DNA from 3 places in the Paenibacillus apis genome. Region 2 is predicted to be linked to each of the others. Evidence: predicted binding sites of a transcription regulator. Region 2 holds the regulator's gene; each other region holds the start of a gene.
What was found. Region 2 encodes Rex, which represses fermentation and respiration genes when NADH is low (regulators of the CRP and FNR family bind a similar motif). Its sites were predicted from a motif close to TTGTGAAATATTTCACAA; they were not measured.

Region 1 (10,883 bases), on a different contig from region 2:
AAAGGGCCTAACGAGCAGGGCTCGTCCCGCCGCCACTTGATGCTTGAGCTGGAGAAGAGCTTGAAGCGTCTCAGAACAGACTATGTGGACCTGTACCAGATCCACACCTTTGATCCAAATACACCATTGGAAGAAACGCTGCGTGTGCTGGATGATATGATTCGTTCGGGAAAAGTAAGATATATCGGGGCATCGAATTATGCAGCCTGGGAGCTGATGAAGGCGCTCGGGATCAGTGATCACCTGGGGCTGAACCGCTTTGTCTCGATGCAGACCAGCTACTCCTTGGCGGATCGGACGCCGGAGCGCGAGGTGATCCCGTTGTGTATCGATCAGGGCCTCGGGATCATTCCTTACTTCCCACTGGCCGGCGGGATTTTGACAGGAAAATACACCTCGGCAAAGGAGGGGCCCTCCGGTTCCAGACTGGAGAAGAACCCCTCCTTCGCCCAGCGCATCAGCGAAGACAGCTTGGCCTTAGGCAGAGAAGTCGGGCGGATTGCCGCCGAAGCCGGTTGCTCAGCCAGCTCCTTATCCTTGGCCTGGCTAATGGAGCAGCCCGTTGTGTCCAGTGTGATCGTGGGCGCTACCCGCGTGGAGCAGGTGGAGGATAATCTCAAGAGCGTGGAGCTTGCGCTGGATAGTACAACAATGGCGCAGCTGGATGGAGCCAGCCGCGCCTTCCGAAATGGGGAGCCGTTCGGTTATTTTCGCTTGAGCTAAGGACAATCGAAAACGTTCATCCCGCCCCTGATGGTACATTTTTCGCATTTAACAAGAAGGGACTGCCAGAAGTCTGTTTTTTGCTGACTTTCTGGACAGTCCCTTGATGAAATATTTATTTTTAATCCTGAATCTTAATACGCTTCGACTTTGTCGACTGCCGCTTCGGTACCTCCAGCTTCAGTAATCCATCCTTCAGGGATGCGCGAATGCTATCTTCATCGATGTCCTGCACGTAGAATCTGCGAACATACTCGACATAGCGCCGTTCCTTATGGACCAATTGTTGATGGTTATCCTCTACGCTGCCATCTTCCTGGTGAACCGCTCGAATTGTCAAGTAAGGAGCTGCATAGTCGATATCGATATCCTCTTTCCGAAAACCGGGCAGCTCGGCCTCCAGCAGATAGGCCTGATCCGTCTCGCGCACATCCGTCTTGAAGGACAGCATCTGAGGTCTCATCGAGGTGAAGAAATCATCGTTAAAGACATCGTTAAATGCCTTCGCCAACGGACCCCATGCATCCTCTCTGCGTCTTCCGAATGGAACCAAATCAAACATCACACATTCCCCTTTCTTTGACTTTATTTGACCTTACGCTTTTATTATAGGACTCTGCCATTAATCTTGACAAAAAGCATCTAGGACCACATAAAGCCATTATCTGCCGTCTTTGGTGGTTTTCCTTCATCGGGAACGGTTTTTCTGTTTGTTTGACCTTTTCTGACCTTTTATCGAGAACGCGAGAATATTCAATAGGTGAGCACCCCATATTATGACCTTTCTAATAGACATTGTGACAATTCTTATAATGCCTATCCAATAAATCATGCTAACATAAGTCAGCACAACATTGTGAAATAAAACACAAATGGGGGCGTTATATAGTGAAGAAGAGTTTATTCACGATTCTAATGGTTGGACTTATCATGCTGCTCGTCGTTGGTTGCAACCAAGAGAAGCCGGCCACAGAAGGGGCTGCCGCAGCAGGCAAATTTACACCTGGTACTTACGAGGGCGTCTCAAAGGGACACGGCGGGGAAATTAAAGCCATGGTAACCGTATCCGCAGACAAGATCGAATCCATTGAAATTACAGCCGATGGCGAAACCGGCAGCATTGGAGACGGAGCCGTTGCACAGCTGACGGCTGACATTATCAACACCCAAAGCTTGGCCGTCGATGCAGTATCGGGCGCCAGCGAATCCAGTGCCGGTATTATTGAGGCAGTCTCCCTTGCCTTGGAAAAAGCCGGCGCAAATATTGCCGACCTGAAGGATCCGGCTAATAAGCTGATCGTTGAGCAAACGAAGCAAGAGGATCTTAATGTCGATATCGTCATTGTTGGCTCGGGAGGAGCAGGTCTCTCCGCTGCCATTGAAGCCAAGGAAGCAGGCAAATCGGTCGTTATCCTTGAACAAATGCCGATCATCGGAGGCAATACCAACCGTGCTACCGGCGGTCTTAACGCAGCCGAAACAACGATCCAGGAAGAGAACGGCATTAAGGATTCTAAACAGACATTCTATGAAGACACATTGAAAGGCGGGCATGACATTAATGATCCGGAATTGCTTCGCACCCTGGTCGATCATGCGCCTGATGCAATTTATTGGCTGAATGATATGGGCGCAGGCATTTCCAGAGTTTCCTTATCAGGCGGGGCAACGAATCCAAGAATTCATACTCCGGCTGACGGATCTGCGATTGGTCCGGTCGTGGTTAATGTTCTGTCACAGAAATTAAAAGAGCTTGAGGTTGATATTCTGCTCAACTCGAAAGCTGTGAAGCTTATTGAACAAGACGGCGCTGTCGTAGGCGTTGAGGCTATCGATAAAAATGAAAATCCCTTCAAGGTAAATGCCAAAGCGGTTATTCTTGCTACGGGCGGCTTTGGAGCCAACAGCGAAATGGTAGTGCAATATCGTCCTGAGTTGGAAGGCTTCTCTACAACGAACCATGCCGGAGCAACCGGCTCAGGGATCGTCATGGCTCAAGAGGTTGGCGCAGATTTGATGCAAATCGAGCAAATTCAAATTCACCCGACCACCGATCCTGAATCAGGCTATATGTTTACAGAAGGTCTTCGCGGTGATGGCGCTATCCTCGTGAATAAAGAAGGCAAGCGGTTTACAAATGAACTGCTTACGCGTGACGTTGTATCGCAAAATATTCTGAAGCAAACAGATAAAATGGCCTACCTGATCACAAACCAGGAGATGGTTGACGAAAATGCTTCCTTGGCCAAATATATCAAAGAAGGCTACGCAACCAAGGGAGATGACCTTTCCCTGCTGGCAAGCGAGTTGGGAATCGATGCAGCTTCCCTGGAAGCCACATTGAAGACCTACACCCAATATGTTAAAGACGGGAAGGATACCGAATTCGAGCGTGTCCACTTGACTCAATCCCTTGAAGCAGGCCCTTACTACGCCATCCCTGTCACCCCAGGCATTCACCATACGATGGGTGGCGTGAAGATCGATACGAAAACTCACGTCCTGAAACCGGATGGACACGCGATTGCCGGTCTGTATGCAGCCGGTGAAATCACTGGCGGCGTACATGGCGGCAACCGCATCGGCGGTAATGCCGTAGCCGACATCATCGTCTTCGGACGTATCGCAGGTCAAACTGCAGCGGCAGAATTGAAATAGCACAGAGGATATAACAGAGGCCCGCTTCACAAAATGGTTGCTTCCATTTTGTGGGGCGGGCCTCTCCGCCCCTCATTTATAGTTTCCTAGCCTTAATCACAAATGTAACGGGAAGCATCTTCGCCTTTTTTGAGAACTCGTTCTCGCCTTGCGCCTGTATGATTTCCTCATCCGATTCCTCGATCATTTCCTCAATAGCAAAGCCTGCTTTCGCCAATGCATTTACATAGGTTGATAGTTTTCGGTCTGATAATGACAGTGAGCCTCCATCCAGCGATACCGAATACCAGGATTCATCGAAATAACATTTTTTAAAGACAAGGATGTCATCCTCCGCCGTAACGCATTTGTGTATGGGATGAGACCAGCTGAAGATGAAAGCTCCTCCCTCCTTAAGGTAGGAAGCGATCCGTCGAAAAGTTCCCTCAAGGTCGGTGGTCCAGCCTATGCCGTATACGGAATACACCACATCGAAATAATCGGTCGGTATGCCGCATTCTTCTTCCATAGCCGCACAGAACAATGCCGCTGAGTGACCTGATGCCTCCAGATGCTGCCTAGCTTTTTGCAGCTGCTGTTCCGAGATGTCAATCCCCCACAGCTCCGCCGCCTTCCGATCACCGAGATACTGCAAGGAATGGCCTGTCCCGCAGCCGATCTCCAGCACCCGCTTTCCTGATATATCACCGAATAGCTGACATTTTTCTTCCGAAATATAAGCTCCATATAGCGGTAGCGCTGTTGTTCCTATAACCTCATTTCCTTTAGTGTCCCAAAAGAAGCTGTTGACTTTATGAATTTCTTTCTGGTCCAAATCCACCGAAATGGCGAAGCCGACCTCCCCGCCGCCGATAATGCTTGTGCGATTCCCTAGTTTTTTGTCCATGCCTAAGCCCTCCATTAATATAAGCTTGAAGGTTAGACGCGGAAACGACTTAAGAATCAGCTTCTTGTCACGAGCCAAGGATGGCGAGATTCCGTGAAATTGTCTAAAGGCCCTGGAAAAAGCAGCTTGCGATTCATAACCGTAACGCAGAGCAATATCCATGATTTTGTCGCCGTTTCGAACATCAGCCGCTGCCATGGTTAATCTCCTGCGACGAATATATTCGGATAAAGGGATCTGGGCTATAAAAGAAAAAACTCTCCGAAACTCCCAGTCAGAGCAGTTCATAATTTGTGCAGCAGTAGAATAATCAATCTCGGAGGACAGGTTGTTCTCTATATATTCAACGGCCTGGTTCATGCACTTCTGCCAATCCATAACGTCACCTCCTACGGTTACCTTCGCTGTAATTATATCTGCTCGTTCGAGGACAAGCTTTGCATTCGGTGCATTTAAATGCAAAATGAAGCTCAATATCCCCTTCTTCATTCGCCCATCTACTTTGACGGTGACTAAAATCAGACCGCTTAGGAAAGCTTAATTGCAAGACTTTAATTCCATTATGGGGTGAATATTCCTTGATGTCATCACTGAAGTCGTTTATACCCAGCTGGCATATCTGGGTTCTTGCGGTTGTGGCCTTCCTGGTCCCATTTCTTCTTAGTAAAATACTCGCCCGCATACATGCCTATGTTAAAAGCGGCGGTACTTTCAAGTCTGCTTCAGCCCGCGCTTCCGTTCCATCTCCTGACTCGTCTTCCGTCGCAACAACACCTTTTGCCGGGGATTATGCCGCAGATGTACGTTCCGTTATGGATGTCATAGGCAAGAATAGCGACTTAACTGTCAGGGAATTTCCGTTGTCCAGGTTTGACGCCAAGGGCACCCTGTTCTATGTAAACGGGATGCAGCGGGAAAGGGAGCTCAATATGCGCACCCTTGAGTTCTTCATGTTTGAAGCCACGCGCGAAATGCTCGCCAGTCCGCCCAATGTCAAGGGACTTCTCCCTTTCTACAACCTTAAAGAATCAGCGGATGTAAGAGAGTTCAGCCGGCTCGTCCTGTTCGGATATGCCGGACTCATCATTGAAGGGGTCCCCTGCGGCTTATTGATTCAGAGCCCCAACACGAGTAATCGCGCTATCGTCGAGCCTTTGTCCGAGGCCCTGCTGCGCGGCCCGCGTATTGGTTTTACGGAGGTGCTCAGCGAAAACACTTCGATGCTTCGCCGCCAAGGCTTTAGCGATCAGCTGGAGATGAAGAGCTACATCATCGGCAATACGCTGCCCAAAGAGGTGGTTATCGCCTACTTTAAAGACATTGTAAACGCTGATCTTCTGAAGGAGGTCGAAGCACGTATAAGCAATATCAATATCGATTTTCTCGCAGATTCAGGATACATTGAGCAGCTTATTGAGGATAACTACTTAAGCCCTTTTCAACAGCTCCAAAATACCGAACGGCCTGACCGTGTTATCAATGGGCTTTTGGAGGGAAGGGTAGCGATTCTGCAGGACGGAAGCCCCTTTGCGCTGATTGCTCCGGCCACCTTCAGCATGCTGCTTCAATCCCCGGAGGACTATTATGAGCGTTGGATTCCCAGTTCGTTTCTGCGGATACTCCGCTTTTTCGCTGCTTTTTTATCCTTATTGGCACCTTCCATCTATATTTCATTTATCTCCTTCCACCCCGGACTAATTCCGACAGAACTGGTGCTATCCATTATCGAGACAAGGCAGGGAGTGCCTTTTCCGTCATTAATTGAAGTGCTGGTCCTGGAACTGTCTATCGAAATCCTGCGCGAAGCAGGGATTCGACTGCCGAAGCCGATCGGACCGGCGATGGGGATCGTAGGAGGTATTATTGTTGGAGACGCAGCCGTCCAAGCTGGCATTGTCAGTCCGATCCTTGTCATCGTGGTGGCAGTGACCGCAATCTCCTCCTTCTCGATGCCGTCTTACAGCGCCGGGATTACCTTGCGGCTATTACGCTTTTTCGGGATGGTCTTCGCCGCCATCCTGGGCATGTTCGGAACCATCTTGTTCTTTCTGCTGTTGTGCAGTCATCTCTCCCGGCTCAAGAGCTTCGGTGTCTCCTATCTGACTCCAGTCTCTCCTTACCGGCTGCAGGATTGGAAGGATCTGTTTATTCGTGCTCCGATCTCTTTAATGAAGAAACGACCCGCTATGATGAAAACGCGGCAGGAGCGTCGCCAAACCTAATTGTGTCAGGAGGCCATTAACGTGTTCAATCGCACAGACGATAAAATAACGTCTTCCCAAGCTGCTGTATTCCTGACCAATACGCTCCTGGGGGCAGGGATTCTCACCCTTCCCCGAAATGTCACCCAGGCGATGCAAACCCCGGATGCCTGGATAACCATTCTGCTGGGGGGAGCTGCAATGCTGGGCATTGTTCTTCTTATGGTGAAGCTATGCCTGCAATTCCCCGGGCAGACGGTCTTTCAATATGCTGGCAAAATCATTGGCAAGTTCCCCGGCAAGCTGGTGGGGATGCTCCTGATTCTGTATTTCATCGTCGTTGCCGGGTTTGAGATCCGGACGCTGGCAGAGGTGACGACGTTCTTCCTCCTTGAGGGAACCCCCTCTGAGGCCATTGTGCTTCCCTTTATTTGGGCTGGGGTTTACCTCGTATTGGGAGGGATCAATTCCATTGCAAGAGTGTTCCAGATTGTTCTTCCGATCTCGATTCTCGTCTTGCTCGTGTCATTTGGTGTGAGTCTTCGTCTGTTTGACATTAACCATCTTCGCCCGGTTCTCGGTTCGGGATTTCTGCCTATTCTGCGCGGAATGAAGACGGCCATTCTCATCTATGCCGGATGTGAAGTCATTTTGACACTGACAGCTTTTCTTCAGGAGCCTAAGCAGGCGGTCAAGGCTATGCTGGGGGGCATCGCTATTCCCATCTTCCTGTATCTGCTGACTGTGGTGTTTGTCATCGGCTGCCTCAGCGTGGATAGCGTGGTAACCAGCACTTGGCCCACCATTGATCTTGTCCGCAGCTTTGAGATCACCGGTTTTTTCATCGAGCGGCTGGAATTCCCTTTCATGGTTATCTGGCTGATGCAGATGTTCTGTAATTTTAGCAGTTTTTTCTTTCAAGCCTCGCTCGGAATATCCCAGATTTTTAATGTTCGGTTGAAGCCTGTCATTTTCTTACTGGCCCCTGCTATCTTTATTGCTACTATGCTCCCGAGAAGCTTGCAGGATGTATTTACACTTGGAGATAGCATCGGCTATATCGGACTGGGAATGTTCTTCCTGTTGCCGCTGCTGCTCACTTTAATCTGGATGATACGCAAGAAAGGAACGAAAGGTCATGCTTAAAAGTCTCCGCAAGCTTACAGGTATTCTCTGTGTGCTCTTGTTGCTGTCAGGCTGCTGGAGCAGCACGGAGATTGAGGACCTGGCTCTTTATCTTGGATTATCACTGGATGCGGGTAAGCCGGCGCCTAAGGAAAAAGATTTGGAACGTAAAGGAGCCAGGTACCCCAAGCAGGATAAACTCTTGGTAACGATTCAAGTTGTTCCTGCTGTGGGCGTAGCTTCTAATGAGGACAAGTCTCTGGAGAAGAGTTCCCCCTTCTTCAACATCTCCGGGAGCGGGGATTCGATTCTGCAAATATTCCGCCAGTTCTCAATTCGTCTGGACCGCCCTATTATTGGGCATCACCTCAAAGTAATCGTTATATCGGCGGATCTTTTGAAGAAGCAAAGTGCCGAGCAATTGACCGATTTCCTTCTTCGGGACAACGATATTCGTCCCAGCTGCATTGTACTTGTCAGTGAAGGAGAGGCCATGGATGTATTGGTCGGCACTCCAAACAAAGAGATTCCTGCAGTCTCTCTTATCGGCATGTCGCGCAACCGTTCCCGAACGAGTAAAGTCATGCGCCCTGTTACGCTGGCCAGGCTGGATGCGATGATTCATTCGAGAAAGAGCTTTGTTCTGCAAAGGCTGATCACAGCCGGCAAGGAGACACTCTTCTCGGGTGCGGAAATCATTAAAGGCTCCATAGGACAATCCATTGGGTCATTGGGAGAAGATGATACCATGTGCCTGACTTGGCTCCGAGGCGAAGGGGATAGAGGAGTCATTAAAGTGAACGACTCAAAAGGCGAGCCGCTGGTCTTTGAAATGAAATCATTAAAGAGCAAAATTACACCCCATGTAGAAGGGGAAGAAATATCCTTTGATGTAAAAATTACAACGACAGGAAGAATCATTGAGACGTGGAGCAAAGGGGATACCTCAACCACCCAGGAGTACGCAGACGAGGCAAGCAAAATTTTTGAGGAAGAGCTTATTCGAATGATGACACAGCTGATCCACAAGCTGCAGGATACTTACGCTGCGGATGTTGCGGGCTTTGGAGATCAGCTAGCCATCAAGTACCCCTCGGTCTGGAAAAAGGTAAAGGACGACTGGGATGAAAGATTCAGCCAGTCCAAAATTTCGATATCCTACAAACTGAGCATTACAGACTTTGGGTCTTTTTCCGAGAAAAAGTAACCTGTGTTATTCTTTAAGCTAATGGCTCGTTGTCGGAGAACAAATCCGGGTTATCCAGAAGCATCTCAGTAATTACCTTGGTCACAGCTTCAGCATCGCAGATTCGCGTGACTGCATCACCAAGCTGTCCTATCTTCATGGCCCCGCGCTCCAACAGAACATCCTCCACCTTCAAGAAATGCTCGGACCAGGACAGTCCGGAATGTCTGCGGGAAGGCACCGAGATTTCTGTTCCGTCAGGCAAGACCGTGATCAGCATTTCATGATCATCCGTCATTCTGCCGGGAATGTCGACCCATTCCTCCACGCCATGAATAAAGGTGTTACGCCTAAGATCAACCCCGACAAGCATAATGGCAGCCTTGCGGTCCAACAGCTTGCCCCATGCAGATCCCCGGGCACAAGGGGTATCGAACCGGTGGTCTCCGCTGGTAAATTCCTCGGCATCCCGTCCTAAAGCTGCCACAGAATGCGTCGGATGCCATGAGCGAATTACGCCCGGGCGCTGTCGGAACAGCTCTGGCAAGATCCCGACACAGCATGGCGAACGATCCACATAAAACCGCGGATTGTCTGCATTAATCGTAGACCAGGTGTGGGTCGGCAGCACAAGCAGGCCGTCCGCCATATGGGAAGCAAGCGCATCTAGTACGGTATCTGCGCCGCCGGCTACCTCACCGATACTCTTCATAGAAGAATGAACCAGCAACGTTCCATTGGACTGGATACCTGACTGCTCTAATTGCTTCATCAAGCTTTCTTGGGTGTGCAATTCCTTCTCTCCTTTTTAAGAGGTTGTTCAAAAAGTCACCTTTTGATCACGAAACGCCTGCTTAACACCCTCCGCCCATCGAAGGACCTCCCTCGTGAAACGGACGAAAGTGTCCAAAGCTAGGGGATTAGGAGTTTGAAACGGTTGCTGGCAGGTCTCAGCGGCTTACCTCGACTTTCGGTACTCTAACGGACATTTTGGATTGTTAGCAAGCCATTTCAGACTATTTTGATCGCTAACGGACATTTTCGCCACTTAGAACGCTCAATCCACTCTTTCCCCTTCAAATCTACTAGCTAAGTATACAAAATGTCCGTTACATTTCCATTCTCCTCAAATATTAGTTCTAAGAAGACGTAATGTCCGTAAAATCGCCTGCATTCTGTTCCTCCTTCTTGGGCTTCTCGCAACCTTCTCGCTGCTGAAAAGTTGACTTTCTGACCTCGCATTTTAAGTGCATTCATATAGTAAATAGGCGGAGAGAAGTCCGTCACCTTCTCCCTCGCCTATATTGATCTTAGTCTATTGCCGGAAGGAATGCCACCCTCGGCCCTTTATTCCGCAGGAACCCCCTGGGTAACCCCGTGAATATAGGTCTGCCAAGGCGTGTCCAACGCCCCTTGACCCGGATTGTAGGTGAAGAAATACTCCACCGTATCCCCGGCTTGCAGGTTGTTGACCGGATACGTATAATTCCCGTTGCCATCTGAAATCATAGCCACATTCATCTGGCCCCCGTTATTGATCTTGTAATGCAAATCAGCGAAGGTCGCCCCATTTACATAGAACAACAGGTTGTCATCCGTCTTCTTCAGACCGCGCACCGCATCGCCGATAATCACCGTACCTTGGCCCGGACCGGGGTTTTCTCCGCCGCCTCCCGTGCTGCCCGCATTATATACACGAACATAATCCACCTGCATAGTAGCTGGAATATCCGATGGGCTTGGCGCCAGTCCGCCGTCAAAGTGTCCTCCGATCGCCAGATTCATAATGATATAGAAAGGCTGATCAAACGGCGCATTCGGATTGTTCGGAGCCGCTACCGAATACCATTGATCCCGAGTCACCTTGAAGAAGAACTTGCCGTCCACGTACCATTTGAAATTATCCTCTTCCCAAATCAGCGTGTATACATGGTAATCATTCGCAAACGTCTGTCCTTCCGGGAAGTAGTATTCTCCCGCCAGATAACGGTTCACCGGCCATTGGCCGCCAAAATGAACGGCGCCGCTGGTCGTTCCCGGCAATCTGCCCTTCGCTTCCATGACGTCGATCTCACCGGAAGCCGCCCATGCGCCATAGACCGAA
Region 2 (10,883 bases):
TGATGCAAAAGCTTGGAATCTAGGTTAATCTGGTATTGAGTCATATCAAAATCCCCTCCAAAGAATGTTGTCTCGACAACCTCATTCTAAACGAGGATTTTGACTATGGCTCCTTTTATTTTTGAAGCCTAGCTTTTTACACAATTATATGGACTCTACTCACACGAGCACCCACACCAGTAATTTTAATGCCTTTTTGCACTAAATTCACCGCATGAACACCCACCCCGGCAATTTTCGCACGATGGCTACCTATTCGGCAGGGTGAAAACTTCATCCAGCGGCTTACCGTCGCTAAAGCGATAGAATTTGTAGTAGTGATGCGCCTTCTCTTTATAAAATACTTGCCATACATATTCGTTCTCATAAATTCCTGGCATCAGACGAACAATGGTGCTGTCAGGCAGCTCCTCCTTAATGATGCTTCTCACTTGGGATTCCGAGACCCCTTCCGAGAGAAGCTTCACCTCGGCCTGCCCATCCTCGGGCAGCCAGACCATCACCTGTTCACCGTCTTCGTTCTGTCCCTCTACCACCCAGCATACCTTGTCCCAGACTGATTTCCATACTTCATCGGACTTGACAAGCGTAGTCTCCGCCTTCGCCCTCTGCACTGCAAGCTTCTCCGCTTGCCAGGTGTCCTCATATACATATAGATAAAAGCGATAGAGGCCAAGCAGAATAAGCGCAAGGATGATAAAGGAAAGCAAGACCCATTTGGTTCTGTTACGCAAAAGCTCCCTTCCTTTCCTCTCCTGAATGGCTTTCTATAAAAAGTTAATTTACATAGATTAAGACGCCTTATCTATCCTATCTTGCAAGCAAGCCCTCAAAGGCTCGTTGCGCTTCGAACAGAATTTTCTCCTCGTCCAGAGTCAGACACTCCCGTGATTTGACGACCTGCTTACCGTCCACCCAGACATGCTCGACATCTTGACCGGCAGCGGAATATACCGCATGGGAGATATAATCGGTCTTCGGCAGGAAATGAGCCTGCTTCAGGTTCAAGGCGATAAAGTCAGCCTTCATTCCCGCTGCGAGCACACCTGTCTGGTCAAGGAACAACGACTTCGCGCCATATTCCGTTCCCATACGAAGGGCTTCGGCTGCCGGAATCGCGGTCGGGTCCCCTGTAACGCCTTTATGGATCAGGGCGGCGAGGCGAATCTCCTCGAACATATCCAGATTGTTATTGCTGGCTGCGCCATCCGTACCCAAGGATACCGTCACACCTGCCCGCAGCAGCTCCGGCACACGGGCTACTCCGGAGGCAAGCTTCAGGTTGCTGCCCGGATTATGGGAGACGGCTACGCGATGCTCGGCAAGCATTGCAATTTCCTCGTCAGTCAAATGCACCGCATGCGCCAGCAAAGACGGACGGCTGAATAAGCCCAGGTTCAACAAATGCTGGGCCGGACGAACCCCGTAATCCCGAACATTTTGTTCCACCTCCGCTAGAGTCTCCGACATATGGGTATGCAGCGGCAAATCCAGATCATGCGCCGCTTGCACAATTTTTTCGATATAATCCGGCGGGCAGGTATAAGGAGCGTGCGGCGACATCATCGTCGTAATTCTGCCGTTTGCCTTCCCATGCCAATTGCGAGCAAACAACACCGCTTCATCCAGCTTCCGCTGTTGCTCCTCAGGCGGACAAAGCCCGATCACGCCGCGCGTCAGGACCGCACGGATGCCGGACTGTTCCACTACCGAGGCCACCTGATCCATGTGATCATACATATCTAGGAAGGTCGTCGTTCCGCTCTTGAGCATCTCAATCACAGACAACGCCGTGCCCCAGCGTACATCTTCACCGGTGAACTTTGCTTCCATGGGCCACATCTTCTGCTGAAGCCATTCTTGAAGCACCATGTCATCGCCATAGCCGCGAAGCAGCGACATCGCTGCATGTCCATGGGTATTGATCAGACCGGGCAGGAATAGAAGGCCTTTGCCGTCGAATGTCTCGGCCCCTTCCACGCCTTCCGGCCGCTCTTGGCCGATATAGGTAATTCTATCCCCTTCGATCAACATATAGCCGCGGATCACGGTTTGTTCTTGATGCAGCACCGCGAACGTGCCGTCTTTAATCAGCCATTTTCGAGTCATGGTCTTTCATTTCCTTTCCGCCGTCCAGATAATAAGCGAGACTCATTAAGTCTGTGGTAAAGTCTGCCGCATGTACCCGCACTTCAGCAGGCACCTTGAGAATCGTCGGCGCAAAATTCAAAATGGCTCCAATCCCCGCAGCCACGAGCTTGTCAGCAACATGCTGGGCTTCTGCCGCAGGAACCGTGATAATTCCGATCCGGATATTCATGTTGCGTACCGTTTCATCCAGCATCTCGATCGGCTGAATTTCGATGTTATTGATTTTCCCTCCGATTTTACCAGGGCTTGCATCAAATACGGCAACAATCTTCATATTGTCCTTCACATAAGCATTATAGTTCGATAGCGCTTGTCCGAGATTACCAGCTCCGATCAGCGCCACATTAATCTGTTGATCCAGATTCAGAATTTGTTGAATTTTCTCGATCAAATAAGCCACATCATAGCCGATCCCCTTCCGGCCAAAATCACCGAAATAGGCGAGATCCTTACGAATTTGCGCCGGATTCAGATCCAGCTTCTGTCCCAGCTCCTGAGATGAAACCGTGGATACCTCTCGGCGGCTTAATTCATTAAGAAAACGCAAATAGACTGGCAATCTACGCACAACGGCGTCTGAAATTTTCTCCGACTTCATCGATTATCCCCCTATTATTGACGCAAATTAAGAAGCGTTTACGGATTTTCCGGGTCCAGCCATTCCGCAATGCGCGGAACCATCTGGCCAAGCGGCATATGCTCCATCTTCGGTCCAGGCAAAGAATACAAAAAGTACTTTCCGTAATATGATTCCAGAATTCTAGTATCGTACACAATGACGATCCCCCGATCCTGGGAAGTCCGTACGAGCCGTCCAAAGCCTTGCTTGAACCGGATGACGGCCTGCGGAACGGACAGCTTCATGAAAGGATTCTTCTTCTCTTGCTGCAGCCGCTCGCTCTTGGCTTCCACAAGCGGATGATTCGGCGGTTGAAACGGCAGGCGTACAATCGCCAGGCTCGTGAGCGCATCTCCCGGGATATCAACGCCCTCCCAGAAGCTGCTGGTTCCCAGCAGTACGGATGCTTGCTGCCCCTGGAACCGGCGGGTAAGCTTGGTGCGGCTGCCGCTGTCCATGCCTTGGCCGATTACCGAAATATTGTGCGATGACAGCAGCTCTTTTAGCGGATCATACACCTGCCTCAGCATCCGGTAGGAGGTAAACAGCACGAGCATACGGCCTTGAGTTACGATCGCTGTGTCAGCCAATGATTGGACGAGTGTACTGACAAAGTAATCATCCCCTACGCTTCCCTTGACGCTTGGAAAGTCCCGCGGAATCACAAGCAAGGCCTGTTCGCGGTAATTAAACGGCGAAGGAAGCATGGAGGTCATGAGCCGGTCTTGAGCCTGCGCCTCCTGCAGGCCCAGTTGGTCAATCATATATTGGAAGGATTTGTCCACCGACAAGGTGGCAGATGTCATAACAATGCTCTTCTTCCGGTCGAAGAAGTAGCTCTTGAGCTGCTCGCTGACATCAATCGGCACGGCAAATATCTGCAGGGATTTGCTTCGATAATTTCCGTTGCCTTCAATCCAGTAGACGGTGTTTACGTCCTCCAGCTTCATGAAGGAACGCAGTGCGTCCCGTTCAGTTCCCAGGTCCTTGATCAGCCCGGTTATATCAGTAATTAGACTTTCGGAGCCAAAATCCTGCTCGTCCTGCTCTTTAAGCTCTGTAAGCAGCTTCTCGGCCTTGCGAACAATATCTCCAATGGTCACATAAATCTGGTTCTCCATCGTGAGCAGATCATCCCAGCTCTTCGGCTTCTTGTGCGGCAGCAGCCGCAGCACGAATTGTCCAGGATCGCCAGAAGCGGCGTCGCTCCGCTCGGGCATCAGTGTGAACATCGCTTCAGCAAGACGATCCCAATGCTCCTTCACATCAAGGAAAGCAGGATAAAGTCCATCGATGACCGCTCCCCAGGAAGCTGCCCGCTCATTCCCTGATTGCTGAAGCTGCTGCCTCAGATTCGGAAGCTGACCGTTCTTGCTGTCCTTGAACAGTCGTGTCAGGGTGTGCACTACTGTGAAATATTTCATTTGCATTCCTAAATGTTTTCCGGCTACATCCTCCAAATGATGGGCTTCGTCGATGACAAGACGCTCATAGCCAGGAAGGAGCTGATGTCCCGCCTGGATGTCCGTGAACAGCTTGGAATGATTGGTAATGACTACGTCCGCTACTCCTGCTTCATGCTTCGCTTTGTGATAATAACACTTGCGGAACCATGGACAGGAGCGTCCAAGACAAGAGTCCGATTCACTCGCCACAGTCTCCCAGAAGTCTCCTCCCCGGTTGCCGAGATTCAGCTCCTCGTCATCGCCGTTCTCTGTCTGGGCAAGCCAGACAATCATTTGCGCGGCGGTCATGACTTCTTCCTTCGGAGAGGCGAAGTCTCTCCTGTTCATTTTATGTTCAAATTTGCGTAAACACAAATAGTGCTGTCTTCCCTTAAATACCGCGGCCTTGAACGGGAAGGGCACAACCTCGGTTAACAGCGGGATATCCCGCTCGCGCAGTTGCTCCTGAAGGTTGATCGTATGGGTGCTCACCATGACCTTCTCATCAGTTTTGACGCTGTGATAAATGGCGGGCAGCAAATAACCTAACGATTTCCCCGTTCCTGTGCCCGCTTCTACAAGCAAATGCTTGTCTTCCTGGAAAGCGGCTGCGACTTCCTTCAGCATCAGGTTCTGCGCTTCACGCTCTTCATATTCAGGCAGCTTCTCCTTCAGAGACGATTGCACCTGCTCCATAAATTGCTCGAAGCTGACACCCTCAAGCGGGTTATCCATCATATTGCTGCGCTCAGGCTCAATATTCATCCAGTCTTCGGTCTTTAACGCGAACTGTCTGTAGTACGTATAACCATCCTGATCTACAGAAGGGTTCTGCTGACGCTGCTCCAGTACTGCATCGAAGAACCAGGCCAGATCACTGTCCTCCCCGGAGAGCAAATCCGCCAGTCGCTGTATCGTTAATAGCGGCAGCTGCTCCAGCTCCTCCAGGCATTTGATGAAGATCAGAGCCGTAGCCAAGGCATCGCTATCCGCCTGATGCGGCCGGTCATGCTCCACCTCGAACTCCGAGGCAACCATCCCTAACTGATACGTCGTCAAGGAGGGATATAATATTTTCAAAAAATCCATGGTATCGAGAATTCGCCCTGTATACGGCAGGTAGCCGGTCTTATCCAGCGCGCTCTGTAAGTAATTGAAATCAAAGGCAACGTTATGGCCGACCAGCACGGCGTCATTGAGCAATGGAACCATCTCCATCATGACCTCGTCCAAATCAGGCGCATCCTTGACGTCCTCTTCGGTAATCCCCGTCAGACTTGTGATGAACGGCGGAATCGGAATCCCGGGCTTCACAAAAGAACTGTATACACGGGATACCGTCATGTCTTCATCTATAATGGCCAATCCAGCCTGAATAATCACATCCGAGGATTGGTTGCCCGTGGTTTCAAAATCAAGTACGGCGTATTTCATTGATTTGTAAAGTCCCTTTCTTCCAGTCTAATTAACAGCATAACAGAAGATGGCGAATTTGAAAATTGAATGTGAAATCGCTACAAAAAAAAGCGATGCCCCCTTGACAAAGGGTTCTGCATCGCCTGATAATCCTTTCCTGCGTTGCCGGAAATACTACAGAAGAGAGGTCAATTCGCTTCCATAATGCAGCTTCCCGCTGCTGCGCATGCATGATTCCAGATTCGCCAGCGGCTCTCGCAGGGAAGGATCATGGTAATGAGCCAGCTTAAAATATTCCTTCGCCTTCAAAGGCACTCCGTTCTGAGCCTCAATGCAGCCAAGTGCATTATAAATGATGGAACGAATACGTTTCGAATCACAGGTTTCCAGAACGCGCCAAAAATGCGGTACCGCTTGTTCGGATTCATTCAGATGCAGATAGCACATCGCCAGATACGTTCGTCCCACCGCGCTATCCGGATACTGCTCCACGACCTGTTTGAACTGCGTCAGTGCCTGCGTAAACATCATCAGCTTATAATACCCTTGACCTTTTACAAAGGCTTCTGCGGCCATCTCAGGCAGCTCAGGCACAGGGAGAGCGCCACCTCCATCCGGACTGGCGCCGGTTTGACGGAAATGACCCAGCTTCTCTTCAAAGCTCAGCCATTCCTCGATAATTCCATCGCTCATCGTTTTGAGCAGCTGCCACTTGGCAGCCAGCTCCTGACGCGCAGGACCGCTCGCTCCAGGATAATAATGAATGATTTCGTCCAGCATCCCGCTCATTTCCGCAAACATATGTTGAAACATCATCCGCATCCCACCTTTATCGAAAATGAAATCAGTGTGAGCCTTACGTTCATTTTTTGTTATGGGCTCACATTTCATTCCCGCAGGCATTAATTGCATAGCCATGGCGGTCAGGGCAGATGGTCCTGGCGATCAATTACCGAATCGTGGCATGCAGCTCTTGAGCTGCGGTCTCCACAGGTCGGTTATTCTCATCCACGAACACAACGGTTGGCTTGTGGCTTCTCAGTTCTTCCGCCGACATTTGGGCATAAGAGATGATAATGACATTATCGCCCGGTTGAACCAGACGTGCAGCCGCTCCGTTCAGGCAGATGACCCCGCTCCCGCGAGGGCCGGGAATTACATAAGTCTCAAGTCTGGCGCCATTGTTATTATTTACAATCTGCACCTTTTCATTTTCCAGTAAATCCGCTGTTTCCATCAGATCCTCGTCAATAGTAATGCTGCCGATATAGTTCAAATTCGCTTCCGTCACGGTGGCACGGTGAATTTTAGATTTCATCATCGTTCTGTACATCGCGTTACACACCTTTCTTGCTCAGAATAACGTTGTCGATCAGCCGGGTGCTCCCGAACTTTACCGCAACAGCAACCAGTACCTCTCCATCTTGGGCTATTCTCTCGGAATCGCCAAGCGGTTGAAGACCTGGAAAGCGGACAACCTCCACATAGTCCACCTCAGCCAGAGGCTCGGCCGTGAACGCATGCAGCAATGTTTCTTTTGCCTCGCCCGCTGTCAGGGTCCCGCCTTCGTTGATCAGCTCCTGCACATGCAGTAGCTGACGGGACAAGACCAATGCCGCCTCGCGCTCAGCCGGGGCAAGATACACATTGCGGGAGCTGAGCGCCAAGCCGTCCTCTTCCCGTCTAATCGGACATGGAACAATCTGAACGGGCATGTTCAAGTCCTTCACCATTTGGGTAATTACGGCTACCTGCTGAGCATCCTTCTGTCCGAAGTAAGCCCGCTCAGGTTCAACAATATTGAACAGCTTGCTGACAACGGTCGTTACCCCGTCGAAATGTCCGGGACGTGAAGCGCCGCACAGCCCTCCAGTCAGCTGCTGACTGACCGTAATCTTGGTTAGCGTCTGTGCAGGATACATCTCCCCGACTGAAGGCAAGAAGACTGCGTCAACGCCTTCCTGCTCCGCAAGCTGCAGGTCCTTCGCTTCGTCCCGCGGATAACGCTCAAAGTCCTCGTTCGGACCAAACTGAATCGGGTTGACAAAAATACTCAGCACCACCAGATCATTGTTGCGTCTCGCTTCTCGGAGCAGACTCGCATGCCCTTCATGCAAGTAACCCATCGTAGGCACGAAGCCTGTCTCCAGGACCTTGCCTTCCAGAGCTGCCTTCAAGCGCTCCTGCTTCAAATATTGTCTTAAATCCTGAATATTCCGGAATAGGTTCATTTCACAGCTTCCTCTTTTACTTTCCCGTAAAGACCCGCTATAACGGTATCCTCTGCATTGAACACATGCTCCTGTGCCGGGAATTGTCTGGTCTTCACTTCATTCACATAAGCCGCAATGCCCTGACGAATTTCAGCGCCGATATCCGCATAAGTCTTCACGAAGCGCTTCTCGCGGTAGTCGGAATCGTACTTCAGCACGTCGTGGAAGACGAGGACCTGCCCGTCTACCCTCCGTCCTGCCCCGATACCAATGGTCGGCACGGACACAGCCTTCGAGATCGCTTCTGCCACCTCTTCAGTAACTAGCTCCAGGACGATCCCGAATACACCGGCACGCTCCAGCGCCTTGGCATCCTCCATGAGCCGGCGGGCATCCTGCTCGTCCTTGCCTTGCACGCGGTAGCCGCCGATCTGATTGACCGATTGCGGTGTCAAGCCGATATGGCCCAGCACCGGCACGCCTGCCTGGACAATGCTCTGCACCTGAAGCGCAATCTCCGCACCGCCCTCCATTTTAACCGCATGGGCATGGCCTTCCTGCATGATTCTTCTTACTGTCCGGAGCGTCTCATCAATGCTCCCGTGATATGTCATGAATGGCAAATCCGCTACAATGAACGTATTCCCGGCAGCACGAGCGACAGAACGGGTATGATAGACGATATCGTCCGTAGTCACCGGAATCGTGGAATCATAACCCAATACTACATTGCCCAGCGAATCGCCAACAAGAATGATGTCGATATCCGCTTCCTCCGCCAGCTTTGCGGAAGGGTAGTCATAGGCCGTAATCATCGTGATCGGGTTGCCTTCCTGCTTCATTTTTTTCATCTTCACAATGTTTAGTGCACGTTTTTCAGCCATCGTTGTCATTATCCTCCTTCGGTATTTTGCACACCAGGATATTCTGGACGCACAAAAAAAACCTTTTAGTTTGGCACTAAAGGTCCCGAATCCACACAAAAGAAGAGTCGTCTTTCGCTCGTTCTTTCTGTCTCGGTCCTCATCGGCTCAGAGCAGAATCCATGCGATCTTGGAAACTCTGTACTACTTACCTGTCTAACTTAAGTCTGCCCATTGGAGTGCAATTCGATTTCAAATCGATATCGCCTCATGTGGACAGTATAACAAATTGCAAAACATTTTACATCAGTCAAGTTCAAGTTCTCCGGAAAAAATCGTGGCAAGCGCTCCGGATTCATCCAGAATCACTAATCCGCCCGAATCATCCAGGGCGACTGCTCTGCCGGTATTCATCCCCTGATGACCGGCGACCGACACGCCCCGCCCTAGCGTGACGGACATGTCCTCCCACAGTAATCTGATCGGCTGGAAGCCCTCAGCTTGATAAAGCTCCATTAGCTGCTCCATTCGAAGAAGCACCTCTGCCGCAAGCTCCGCCCGGTCTTGAGTCTGACCCGCAGCCAGCTTTAGCGAGGTAGCGACGCCCTGCAAATGCTCGGGGAGGTCTTCCTGCTCCAGATTAACATCAATTCCGATCCCCGCGATGCAATATTTCATCCGGGTATCTTCGCCTACCGATTCAAGAAGAATCCCGCATATCTTCTTGCCGCCTGCAAGCAGATCGTTCGGCCACTTGATGCCGGCCTCCACACCGGTTACCTTGCGTATCGCCTGGCATACTGCTACTGCGGTCATCAAGGTAAGCTGCGGGGCGGACCTTAGAGGCAGCTCCGGACGCAGCACCAGGCTCATCCAGATGCCCTTGCCGGCTGGAGAATGCCAGCTGCGCCCTTGTCTTCCTCTTCCTACGGTCTGCTGCTCAGCAAAAACAAGCGTCCCCTCCGGCTCCCCTTCCTCTGCCAATTCCCTGGCTACGATTTGAGTGGAGCTTGTTACGCTCAGCAGTTGCAGCTTCCTCCCATAAAGCTTTGTCTGCAAATACCGCTCCAGCCGTTCGGCAGTCATTAGATCCGGGGCATGAAGGAGGCGGTACCCCCTGCGGGATACCGCATCAAATTCATAACCTTCTTCTCTTAGCTTGTTAATCTGCTTCCAGACTGCAGTTCGGCTGATCTTCAGCAGCTTGCTTAACTCTTCTCCGGACAAATATTTTCCTGTTGCAGCATGTTCCTCCAGCAAGGTTAACAACCTAGATGTGTCCATACGTATTCACCACAGCTTTCGCATGTTCAAGAAGTACATTTTTCTCATTTCTTAATTCTCCTGCCGCAACGGCAAAGAGCAGTCCGTTTAACAGCTCCGTTAACCAAGGGCCGCCTTTCCGTCCGGTTGCGGCAATAATCTCACCGCCGCTGAGCTTCAGATCCGACAGAGCAAATACGGTGATCGCTCTATACCACTCTGCCTCCGGGAAATTCTCCGTTAGAAGGTTAGCTTTACCTGGATCGTTCTCTTCGTCTTCCGGATGATGGTTCTTAATCAGTGCCTTTCTCCGCAGCAGCCAGCCTTCCGCCGTCTCCTTGCCCAGCCGAAGCGTCGTCTCGATGAACCGGGTTTTCCGTGCTTCCAGCGAAATAGAGCGATCTTCATTCAGCGTGTTCATCACTTCATCGAAGATGATGATGTTGGACACCGCCTGGGACAGCTTCCTTGAAAAGGTCCAACGCTTCAGCATCGGGACTGCCTCCTCACCGCGAACGCTCAAGCCTTGAAGCAGCAGCGACCATCGAAGCTCCGGCAGCTCCGCCCCTTCGGCATGCTCAATGGCAGCCAGCCAGGCATTCGGCGCTTCCTTGACAGGCCACCGCAGTGCCGACATAGGAACAGGTGCGTTTATGTATTCTAGCAAACCGCTTCTCCGCAGCAGTTCCAGTCCCCGCAGGGGGCGAGGGCCTGCGATCATCTTTTCCAGCTCAGTGCGAATACGCTCTGTTGCGATATAGGCGATCTTGTCGCGGCAAATCCGAAGACCGGACCAGGTGCTCTTGGTCAGACGGAAGCCGAAGACCGAAGCGAACCGAACAGCACGCACCATGCGCAGGGCATCCTCATCAAAGCGTTCCGCAGCACTCCCTACCGCACGAATGACACCCGC
Region 3 (10,883 bases), 250 kb from region 2:
CGGCTGTAATGGGGTAACCAAAGGAACGATTGTAGATGTCATTACCAATCAAGGCTTGACTACTGTCGACGAAATCAAGGCTTGTACCGGGGCGACCCGTTCTTGCGGAGGCTGTAAGCCCGTTGTAGAGCAGATTTTACAGTATGTGCTTGGCGACGGCTTTACTGCGGCTGCCAAGCAGGGCATCTGCGGCTGCACCACCCTGAGCCGGGATGAAATCGTGGCCGAGATTCAGGAAAAGGGTCTGCAGACGACGAAGGAAGTCATGAACGTCCTTGGATGGAGCCAACCGGAGGGCTGCTCGAAATGCCGTCCGGCACTGAACTACTACCTTGGAATGCTGCATCCTGACACCCATGAGGACGAGAAACCATCCCGTTTTGTTAACGAGCGGATGGCGGCCAATATCCAGAAGGACGGAACGTATACAGTCGTGCCGCGGATGTATGGTGGAGTTACAACGCCGGAGGAACTCAAGCGCATTGCAGACGTATCGTTGAAGTATGATGTGAAGGTTGTCAAGGTAACCGGCGGTCAGCGTCTTGATCTGATCGGCGTGAAGAAGGAAGACCTGCCTAAGGTATGGGAAGAGCTGGATATGCCTTCCGGTTATGCCTATGCCAAGTCGCTCCGTACCGTAAAAACCTGCGTAGGCTCGCAGTTCTGCCGCTTTGGAACCCAGGATTCCATGGGGATGGGCGCGATTCTGGAGCGTAAGTTCGAACGGCTTGATTTCCCGGCCAAATTCAAGATGGCAGTTAACGGCTGTCCGCGGAACTGTGCGGAATCATGCACGAAGGATATCGGGATCGTCGGAAATGATGGCGGATGGGAGATCTTTGTCGGCGGGAATGGTGGTATCAAGGCACGTCTTGCAGATCCGCTCTGCAAGGTGAAGACGGATGATGAGCTGATCGAAATTGTTGGCGCAATTATGCAGTACTATCGTGAGAGCGGCAATTACCTAGAGAGAACTTCGGAATGGGTGGAACGGATCGGATTAGATGCGATTAAAGCGAATGTCGTTGATGATCACGAGAACCGGAAGGCATTGATGGAACGAATCGAGTTCGCACTGCAGCAGGTAGAAGACCCTTGGAAGAAGATGCTGAATGATACCGAGCATCGGGAGAAGCTGTACAATCGCCTGGAAATGAGCAATCAGCTGTAAATCGTGACATGGAGAGGAGAATGAAATATGAACATGGAGAAAGAGAGCAATCTGAAATTCTATGCCGCAGGGTCAGTGGATGAGTTCCTCCTGCAGATCGGGCGGGTCGTGGAAATCAACGGGCAGGAAATCGCCGTCTTCCCGCTTTCCGATGGACGGATCTTTGCCGCTGTGAACCAGAGTCCGCATCCGAAAGGCGGGCCGCTTGCGGAAGGGATCTTGTCGGGACATTACTTGTATGATCCGCTGTACGACTGGAAGATTGACTTGACTACCGGGTTGGTGCAGGCTCCCGATACGGGCCGGGCTAGCATGTGTCCGGTGAAGGTAGAGAACGGTCAAGTATGGATCGCATTGGAGCAGCAGCTCCAAACGACATAAACGGAGGGGATCTCCATGTTTACACAAAATGTTGAAGCCATCGTAGAAGCCGCGGTTAAAAAAAGAGACTTGATGAACGAGAGCCTGCCGAGATATATGGTGGCAGCCATGCTAGCCGGCGCTTATGTCGGCCTCGGAATTATTCTGATCTTCTCGGTGGGCGCACCGCTTGCAGCGATCAAGTCGCCGTTTCAGCCCATGGTGATGGGCATGTCCTTCGGGATTGCCCTGACCCTGGTTATCTTTGCAGGCTCCGAGCTCTTCACCGGCAATAACATGTTCTTTACGGCAAGCACCTTGGCGGGTAGAACGACAATCGGGGATACCGCCAAGAATTGGACACTGGTATTCCTCGGAAATCTTGCGGGGGCTGTTGTTCTCAGTCTCCTGATCGTCGGCTCCGGGCTATTCAAGGCTGCGGGGCCGGAGCATCTGATCTTTGCCGCATCCGCTAAGAAGATGGGAGCCCCCGTCATGGAATTGTTCTTTCGCGGCATTTTGTGTAACTGGCTCGTCTGTCTTGCGATCTGGATGAGCAATCGGGCCAAGGACGATATCAGCAAGCTGATTCTGATCTGGTGGTGTCTTTATGCCTTTATCGCAAGCGGCTATGAGCACAGTGTAGCGAATATGACGCTGCTCAGCCTTTCCTTGCTGCTACCAAATCACCCGGATACCGTTACGCTGGCCGGCTGGCTGCATAATATGATTCCGGTGACACTCGGCAATATCGTTGGCGGCGCCATCTTCGTCGGTATGGCTTACTGGTTCATCTCACCGGTTCGCAAGAAGGAGAAGGCACGTAAAGCGGCTTAAGTCATCTGCGTACTGGGGGCAACGTGTGAAGTGTGCTTACGAAGTAGCTTTCTTACAGAAAGCTTGTAACACTTCACACTTATACCCTTTTAACGCAGATTCTTCGGCTTTATAGGTACCGGATGCACTGGACTCTCTATGAGACTGAAGGGCAGGCGTGTGGTGACACCCGTACCGTCCCACCGCGCGCTGGGAGCTGTGCGTGGTGCAGTACAAACAGTAGATAGACACACCGCATCATCATTGGGTGATACCCCAATTTGCAACAAGCCGACAGAGCAAGGGTTATTCAAGTAGATTATGCATAATACCGACCAAGTACGCATGAGTTACCTTGCACCGAGCGCAGCTTCCAGCGCGTGGTGTTTTGCGGTATGACGGTGATCGGTCGTCCGCATGAAATATGAATCTTACGCATACAGTGAAAAAAGTTACCTTAAATTCAGTGGAAATGATAGAAATGCGGATATAGTGAAATTTTTTCGCTTAAAGTGGGCTATACCGTGGTTTTAACTAGATACTGGAGCTCTAAGGTAAATTTTTTCACTAAAATTGGATTCGAGTGCCGAATGAAGAATTTAAGGTAAGAAATTTCACTGGAGCATGACCGGAATGAGGCTGAACAAGTGGGATGAGTAAAGCTCGGAACAAGACTGGAAGGTCTAGTCGGATAACGAAGTTCCGCGTTCCGCACAAGGCCGAAGCAATGTGCGACTGGGGTAACTCCAGGTGCCAGTGTTCCATGGGGCTGTGCGTAAACTGAATCGCGCAGGCCTCCATTTGTGATGCCTAGCCTAAGGCGGGCCTGGCAGCAAGGGGAAGTTGGGAGAAGGCTATTGGCGCGCGGAGTATCCTGCTTGCATGCCACAGGCTTCAAGCTTACTGTAATGCTATCGTGGCGCAGTCATGTGCAGTTAGCATAGCAGTTGAACTCATAAGGCGAAGTAGCCAGGGCAAAAGTATGAAGGTAAAGGCTTTCTGCAAGAAAGCTGCTTCGAAAGCATAGAGCGTCAGCGTATTGCACACTAACACAAACAGGGCGTCCCGACAAAACAAGTCTGTTGGGCGCCCCTTTTTAGTAGTTTGTTACGCCACCAGCGAGGAGAGACTAGATCCGGCAGATTTCATTCGGACAGAGCTCGCAGTGACAAATATCCTGCAGCATCACCAGGTCCTTAATAACAATCATGCCGTTATCATACTCCAGCGCATCCTTCTTACGAAGATCACTCAGCATCCGGTTGACGCTTTCACGGGTTGCGCCAATCATATTGGACAAATCCGTATGGGTGATTTTCTTATTGATTAGAATGTTCTCCCCATGCTGTTCACCGTAAGTATTGCTTAGACGAATCAGAGTAGAGCAAAGCGCGCCCGGCTTCCCGTACATCATCAGGTCGCGGAATTTCGTCTGTGTCAATCGGTGATGGATCCCCATCCATTTCATGAAATCAATCGCAAAATCGCAGTGCTGGCAGATCATGATCTCCAGATCCTTCTGCTCGATGACGCCAACCTCACTGTCCTCAATGACTTCAGCAGTGAAGCTGTGCTTGGTGCTAAAGAAAGGATCCGCCTGACCCACCATATCTCCGCGGCCGTACATGTAGAGGATCAGCTCTTTGCCTTCATCGGTAGACTTGGTCAGCTTGACGCGCCCGCGTTTAACATAAAATAGTTTATCGGAAAAGTCGCCTTCCCAGAAAAGATGCGTTCCCTCAGGGTACGCTTTTTCTTTCATCGTGACAAGGAGACGGTTGAAGTTTTGCTCGGTAAAACAGCTCGTATTGCCGCGGGGCAGAGTGACGCTCATCATTTCGCTCATTATGGATTTCCCCTTTGTGTTCCAAATTTTTCTGAAAATTTTAAATTAATTATATAACTTTTTTAGAGTTTTGAGACGCTTAGAAGTCCTTAAAAAGTGTCGAAATTTCAACATTGTGACTAATTTCACTTTAATGGAGAAATGATATTTCTCACAATACAAGAAAAAGAATAAGGAGTCAAAGTCAAAAACTGTAAATTGCGCCTGAAAATTTGAACATTCTATTGAAAGTTTTCATTCACTTTAAAGTACGTGAAAAAATTCACTATACAAACCGAAAAAGCTGTGATATGCTTTAACCATAAAGAGAAGCGCAAAGCTTCACAAGGACACACCTTTAAGTGAAAAAAATCACTAACATAAGGAGTTGTCCATTCCACCTTAGGAGGATGAGAGAAATGGCCGTTAAGAACGAAGTGAAAGCAAACACGGAGCCTACCGCACAAGACTACATCCAGACATTGATCGACAAGGGGAAGAAAGCATCCGAAGCGTTCATGAGCATGACTCAGGAGCAAATCGACCAGATCGTACAGGCTATGGCACTGGCAGGACTTGACAAGCATATGTACCTTGCCAAGATGGCGGTCGAAGAAACCGGACGCGGCGTATACGAAGACAAAATTATCAAGAACATGTTTGCAACGGAGTATATCCACAACAGCATCAAATACAACAAGACCGTCGGCGTGATTGAAGATAATCCTTATGAAAGCTTCCAGAAGATCGCTGAGCCTGTCGGCATCATCATGGGAATTACGCCGGTGACCAACCCGACATCCACTACCATCTTTAAAGCGATGATCGCGATCAAGACACGCAACCCGATTATCTTTGGTTTCCATCCATCTGCACAACGCTGCAGTGCGGAAGCTGCCAAGATTCTGCTCGAAGCTGCCGTGAAGCATGGCGCGCCTGCAGATTGTATTCAATGGATCGAGAATCCTTCGATGGACCGTACCAATGCGCTGATGAATCATCCTGACGTAGCCTGCATTCTGGCAACTGGCGGATCCGCGATGGTTAAAGCGGCTTACAGCTGCGGCAAACCGGCGCTCGGCGTAGGTCCTGGTAACGTTCCTTGCTTCATTGAGAAGACCGCCGACCTGGATCAAGCGGTGAACGATTTGATTCTCTCGAAGACGTTTGACAACGGTATGATCTGTGCCTCGGAGCAAGCGGTTATTATCGAAGAACCTATTTTTGACCAAGTGAAGAAGAAAATGATCGCAAACGGCTGCTACTTCGTTAATAAGGAAGAGGCTGCAAAATTGACTGCCGGAGCTATCATTGCTGATAAATGTGCCGTAAATCCAAGCATCGTAGGTCAACCCGCTGTGAAAATCGCTGAAATGTGCGGTATCGATGTGCCTGCAGGAACGAAGATCCTCGTCGCTGAAATTGAAGGCGTAGGACCTAAATTCCCATTGTCCGCTGAGAAGCTGAGCCCGGTATTGGCCTGCTACAAAGTAAAAACAGCTGAACAAGGTATCGCACGCGCACTGGAAGTGGTCCAATTCGGAGGCATGGGGCATTCCTCGGTTATTCATTCCAATAATGAAGAGATCATTCAGAAATTCTCGGACAGCATGCCTACCTGCCGGATTTTGGTGAACCAGCCTTCGTCGCAAGGCGGTATCGGTGATATCTATAATACGAACCTGCCGTCCCTGACACTCGGCTGCGGATCTTATGGACGCAACTCGACATCGTCGAACGTAACGGCTATCAATCTGATCAACGTGAAAAGGGTGAATCGTCGTACCGTGAATATGCAATGGTTCAAAGTGCCGGATAAAATCTATTTCGAGAAAAATTCGACTCAATATCTTGCTAAAATGCCGGATATCAGCCGCGTATTAATTGTAACGGACCCGATGATGGTTAAACTGGGTTATGTAGAAAGAGTGGAGCACTATCTCCGTCAACGTCAAACGCCGGTAGCGATTGAAGTGTTCTCGGATGTAGAACCGGATCCGTCGACAACTACGGTTGAACGCGGGACTGAGCTAATGGCTAAATTCCAACCGGATTGCATCATCGCACTCGGCGGCGGCTCGCCAATGGATGCGGCCAAGGGCATGTGGCTGTTCTATGAATACCCGGATACGGATTTCCATAACCTGAAGCAAAAATTCATGGATATCCGCAAGCGGACTTACAAGTATCCTCGTCTGGGCCAAAAGGCAAAATTCGTAGCGATTCCTACGACGTCGGGCACAGGCTCGGAAGTAACGCCGTTCGCCGTTATTACCGATAAGATCAATGGCAACACCAAGTATCCGTTGGCAGACTATGAGCTGACTCCGGACGTGGCAATCATCGACCCTGAATTTGTATATAGCTTGCCTAAAACAGCAGTTGCTGATACAGGGATGGACGTATTGACACATGCGATTGAAGCGTATGTATCGGTGATGGCTAATGACTATACGGACGGACTTGCAATTAAAGCCATTCAACTAGTGTTCCAATACCTGGAGAAATCGGCGCTGACTGGCGACAAGCTGGCTCGCGAAAAAATGCATAACGCTTCGACACTGGCAGGGATGGCATTTGCGAATGCATTCCTCGGCATCAACCATAGCCTTGCGCACAAATGGGGCGGGCAGTACCATACCGCTCATGGTCGTACCAATGCGATCCTGATGCCGCATGTCATTCGCTACAATGCGAAGAAGCCAACCAAGTTTGCAGCATGGCCTAAATATACAAATTTTGTAGCCGATGAGCGCTACGCGGAAATCGCGCGGATCCTCGGACTGCCTGCCCGTACTACAGAGGAGGGCGTGAAGAGCCTGATCAACGCCATCCGCGATTTGAACAAGAAGCTCGGGATTCCTGCAAGCTTCCAGGAGCTTGGATTTGACGCAAGCGACTTCGAATCGCGGGTAGATTATCTGGCAGACCGCGCCTTTGAGGATCAATGTACAACAGCCAATCCTAAGCTGCCATTGGTTACGGAGCTGGCGGAGGTTTACCGCGATGCCTTCTACGGAAGATTTGAAGAATAAGTGAACAAATAGGATGAAAAAAGTGACAAATATCACCTCGAAAGTGATATTTGTCACAATCTTTATATGGGGATTATTATAATATAAAGCTATAAATGATCCCTAATAGAAAAGGTAAGTGCAGTGGATATAAAATGTATTCGCTGAGACTCACCAGTGTCAGAAATGTGAAAAGTATCACAAATTTTAGGGATCACAAGGCGCGGATATATAACCTTCAACCCGCGTACTTTAAACTATAAATGGAGGGAATAAAGATGTCGGTGATTGAAAGAGAAGTTCAAAAAACACAAGAAGTACAAACGGCGTGGAGAAGCTTCAAAAAAGGGAAATGGATGAGAGAAGTGAACACCCGCGATTTCATCGAGAACAACATCAGCGCATATGAAGGCAACGAGTCCTTCTTGGAAGGCGCAACTGACAACACTAAAGCACTGTGGGATATTATTTCCGATCTCACGAAGAAAGAAAGAGAAGCTGGCGGCGTGCTGGATGTAGATGTTCACAAGCCATCCATGATTACATCCCACAAGCCTGGATACCTTGACAAAGCTAAGGAACAAATCGTCGGTGTTCAAGGGGATGAGCCGTTCCAACGTACTATTCATCCTTTCGGCGGTATCAATATGGTTCTCAATTCCTGTAAGGCATACGGCTTTGATTTGCCGGAAGAAATTGTTGAACTGTTTACACATATCCGTAAAACCCACAACCAAGGCGTTTTTGATGCATATACCTCCGAGATGAGAGCCGTTCGTAAGGCCGGCATCATCACAGGTCTTCCGGATGCTTACGGCCGCGGCCGGATCATCGGCGACTATCGCCGTGTAGCTCTGTACGGTGTAGACTTCCTGATCAAACAAAAGAAAAACGAGCTGAAGAGCCTTGAGGTTGACGTTATTGATGAAGCTGTCATTCGTCTTCGCGAAGAGCTGTCCGAACAAATCCGTGCGCTGGACGAACTGAAGCAGCTTGGACAAATGTACGGCTTCGATATTTCCAGACCTGCTGAAAATGCGAAGGAAGCTTTCCAATGGGTATACTTCGGCTACCTGGCTGCAGTTAAAGAGCAAGACGGCGCTGCAATGTCCCTGGGACGCGTATCTTCCTTCCTGGATGCTTACATCGAACGCGATCTGACTGAAGGAACCCTGTCTGAAGAAGCAGCTCAAGAACTGGTTGACCATTTCGTTATGAAGCTTCGCATCGTTAAATTCCTGCGTACTCCTGAATATAATGATCTGTTCAGCGGCGACCCTACTTGGGTTACAGAATCGATCGGCGGTATGGCTGTAGACGGATCGACATTGGTAACGAAGAACAGCTTCCGCTTCCTGCACACCCTGTACAACCTGGGTCCTGCTCCGGAACCGAACCTGACTGTTCTCTGGTCCGAGCAATTGCCTGAAGCGTTCAAGAAATACTGTGCCAAGGTTTCGATCGAAACCAGCTCGATTCAATATGAGAACGACGACCTGATGCGTCCGATCTACGGTGACGACTACGGTATCGCTTGCTGCGTATCCGCAATGAAGATCGGTAAGCAAATGCAGTTCTTCGGAGCGCGTGCGAACCTGGCGAAAGCCCTGTTGTATGCGATCAATGGCGGTAAGGATGAAAAATCCGGCGCACAAGTCGGTCCTGAATACCCGGCAATTACTTCCGAATACCTTGAGTATGATGAAGTGATGAAACGCTTCAAGCCGATGATGGAATGGCTGGCTAAAACCTATGTAAATACCTTGAATGTAATTCACTATATGCATGACAAGTACTGCTACGAACGGATCGAAATGGCGCTGCATGACCGCGACATTCTCCGTACGATGGCTTGCGGTATTGCGGGGCTGTCGGTTGCAGCCGACTCCTTGAGCGCAATCAAACATGCCAAGGTTAAGGTTATCCGTAATGAACAAGGCATTGCTGTTGACTTCGAGACAGAAGGCGAGTTCCCTTGCTACGGAAACAACGATGACCGCGTTGACCAAATTGCCGTTAACCTGGTTGAATCCTTCATGGAAATGATTCGCAAGCACAAGACTTACCGTGATGCTCTGCCTACACAATCCGTATTGACCATTACTTCCAACGTAGTGTACGGTAAGAAGACAGGTACTACTCCGGATGGACGTAAGGCAGGCGAGCCGTTTGCTCCTGGTGCAAACCCAATGCACGGCCGCGATAAGAAGGGTGCGCTGGCATCGCTTAGCTCGGTAGCGAAGCTGCCTTACGAGCACAGCCTTGACGGGATCTCGAATACCTTCTCGATCGTGCCTAAGGCGCTCGGTAAAGAAGCGGAAATCCGCAAATCCAACCTTGTATCGATGATGGATGGATATTTCGGCAGCAACGCCCATCACCTCAACGTCAACGTGTTTGATCGTGAGCAACTGATGGACGCAATGGAACATCCTGAGAACTACCCTCAGCTGACCATCCGCGTATCCGGATATGCTGTTAACTTCATCAAACTGACTCGCGAGCAACAGCTCGATGTGATCAACCGTACCTTCCATGGTTCGATGTAAGGAGCTTCGGGTAGATTCGTAATAAATGCTGTTCAATAGTATAAATTGAGGCAGCCTAACTGGAAAGGGTGACGAAAGATGCTTAAAGGTCGCATACATTCATTGGAAACTTTCGGAACGGTAGATGGACCAGGTATTCGTTTCGTTCTCTTCATGCAGGGCTGCCTGCTGAAATGCCAATATTGCCATAACCCGGATACATGGAGCTTGACGGATGGCAAGGAGATGACTGTAGATGAGGTGTTGGCGGAAATTGAGCCATACCTCACCTACTATCGCTCCTCAGGCGGCGGCTTGACGGTATCGGGAGGAGAAGCAACCTTGCAGGCTCCTTTTGTTACCGAGCTGTTCCGTCAAGTCAAGAAGCGTTGGAACTTGCATACCACGCTGGATACGAATGGTTACAACGAAGGCGACAAGATCAAGGATCTTCTTGATGTAACGGATCTGGTTCTTCTTGATTTGAAGCACATCGATAATGAGAAGCACATCAAATTGACTAGCAAGCCCAATGATCGAATGCTTAGAATGGCTGAATGGCTGTCTAGTCATCATCGAAATATGTGGATCCGTTATGTGCTTGTACCCGGCATTAATGATGAGGAAGAGGATTTGGTCCGCTTAGGTCGGTTCATCGGCGGTCTTCAAGGTGTAGAGAAGCTGGAGATTCTCCCTTATCATCAAATGGGTGTATACAAATGGCAGGAGCTTGGCTGGGCATACCCGTTGGAAGGCGTGCCTTCCCCGACATCGGAACAAGTGGATTGGGCATATGCTATGATCGAGAAGGGTCGTCAGCAGGCAGAAGTAATTATGAATTAACAAAGTATAGCGATAGCGGTTAGGCTTGACTGTAGATGTCAGGTTTAACCGCTTTCTTGTGGTTAATAAGAAGAAATTATCCCTGATATAGAAAAATAACCTCCTGACGGATTTGAAATCGTTTTCTATAATAAGGGGTAGTAACTCTAAATTCAGGAGGGGTCCCAGAAAAATGAAGAAAGCCATACTTCCACTTCTCCTGCTGCTGATCCTCTCTTTTTCTACCCTGCTTGCGAGCTGCAATGATTCTCGTAACCCTGCATCCGAAAGTGAAGATCAAGGTCCGGTTGTGAATAATGAGGCTTTGAGCAGCGCAGAGCCGTTCG

Region 1: the regulator Rex is predicted to act here: its motif matches at 1,578-1,595, upstream of KI362_RS20010 (flavocytochrome c).
Region 3: the regulator Rex is predicted to act here: its motif matches at 7,373-7,390, upstream of pflB (formate C-acetyltransferase).

What each region holds. Positions count from the first base shown of each region.
Region 1 is NZ_BORS01000015.1:120,894-131,776, forward strand. It holds gene KI362_RS20000 (aldo/keto reductase) at 1-723, shown strand, start outside; gene KI362_RS20005 (Hsp20/alpha crystallin family protein) at 845-1,285, opposite strand; gene KI362_RS20010 (flavocytochrome c) at 1,612-3,381, shown strand; gene KI362_RS20015 (class I SAM-dependent methyltransferase) at 3,458-4,267, opposite strand; partial or broken gene KI362_RS25490 (helix-turn-helix transcriptional regulator) at 4,349-4,756, opposite strand; gene KI362_RS20025 (spore germination protein) at 4,849-6,489, shown strand; gene KI362_RS20030 (GerAB/ArcD/ProY family transporter) at 6,511-7,614, shown strand; gene KI362_RS20035 (Ger(x)C family spore germination protein) at 7,607-8,800, shown strand; gene KI362_RS20040 (AAC(3) family N-acetyltransferase) at 8,814-9,572, opposite strand; gene KI362_RS20045 (glycoside hydrolase family 16 protein) at 10,127-10,883, opposite strand, start outside.
Region 2 is NZ_BORS01000008.1:330-11,212, forward strand. It holds partial or broken gene KI362_RS12475 (transposase) at 1-44, opposite strand, end outside; gene KI362_RS12480 (cell wall elongation regulator TseB-like domain-containing protein) at 249-734, opposite strand; gene KI362_RS12485 (amidohydrolase) at 811-2,109, opposite strand; gene KI362_RS12490 (redox-sensing transcriptional repressor Rex) at 2,087-2,749, opposite strand; gene dinG (ATP-dependent DNA helicase DinG) at 2,788-5,649, opposite strand; gene KI362_RS12500 (tetratricopeptide repeat protein) at 5,806-6,447, opposite strand; gene panD (aspartate 1-decarboxylase) at 6,581-6,964, opposite strand; gene panC (pantoate--beta-alanine ligase) at 6,969-7,862, opposite strand; gene panB (3-methyl-2-oxobutanoate hydroxymethyltransferase) at 7,859-8,728, opposite strand; gene KI362_RS12520 (biotin--[acetyl-CoA-carboxylase] ligase) at 9,014-9,991, opposite strand; gene KI362_RS12525 (CCA tRNA nucleotidyltransferase) at 9,978-10,883, opposite strand, start outside.
Region 3 is NZ_BORS01000008.1:252,404-263,286, reverse strand. It holds gene nirB (nitrite reductase large subunit NirB) at 1-1,171, shown strand, start outside; gene KI362_RS13785 (nitrite reductase (NAD(P)H) small subunit) at 1,205-1,552, shown strand; gene KI362_RS13780 (formate/nitrite transporter family protein) at 1,568-2,368, shown strand; gene KI362_RS13775 (Crp/Fnr family transcriptional regulator) at 3,477-4,193, opposite strand; gene adhE (bifunctional acetaldehyde-CoA/alcohol dehydrogenase) at 4,592-7,207, shown strand; gene pflB (formate C-acetyltransferase) at 7,465-9,735, shown strand; gene pflA (pyruvate formate-lyase-activating protein) at 9,814-10,557, shown strand; gene KI362_RS13755 (ABC transporter substrate-binding protein) at 10,730-10,883, shown strand, end outside.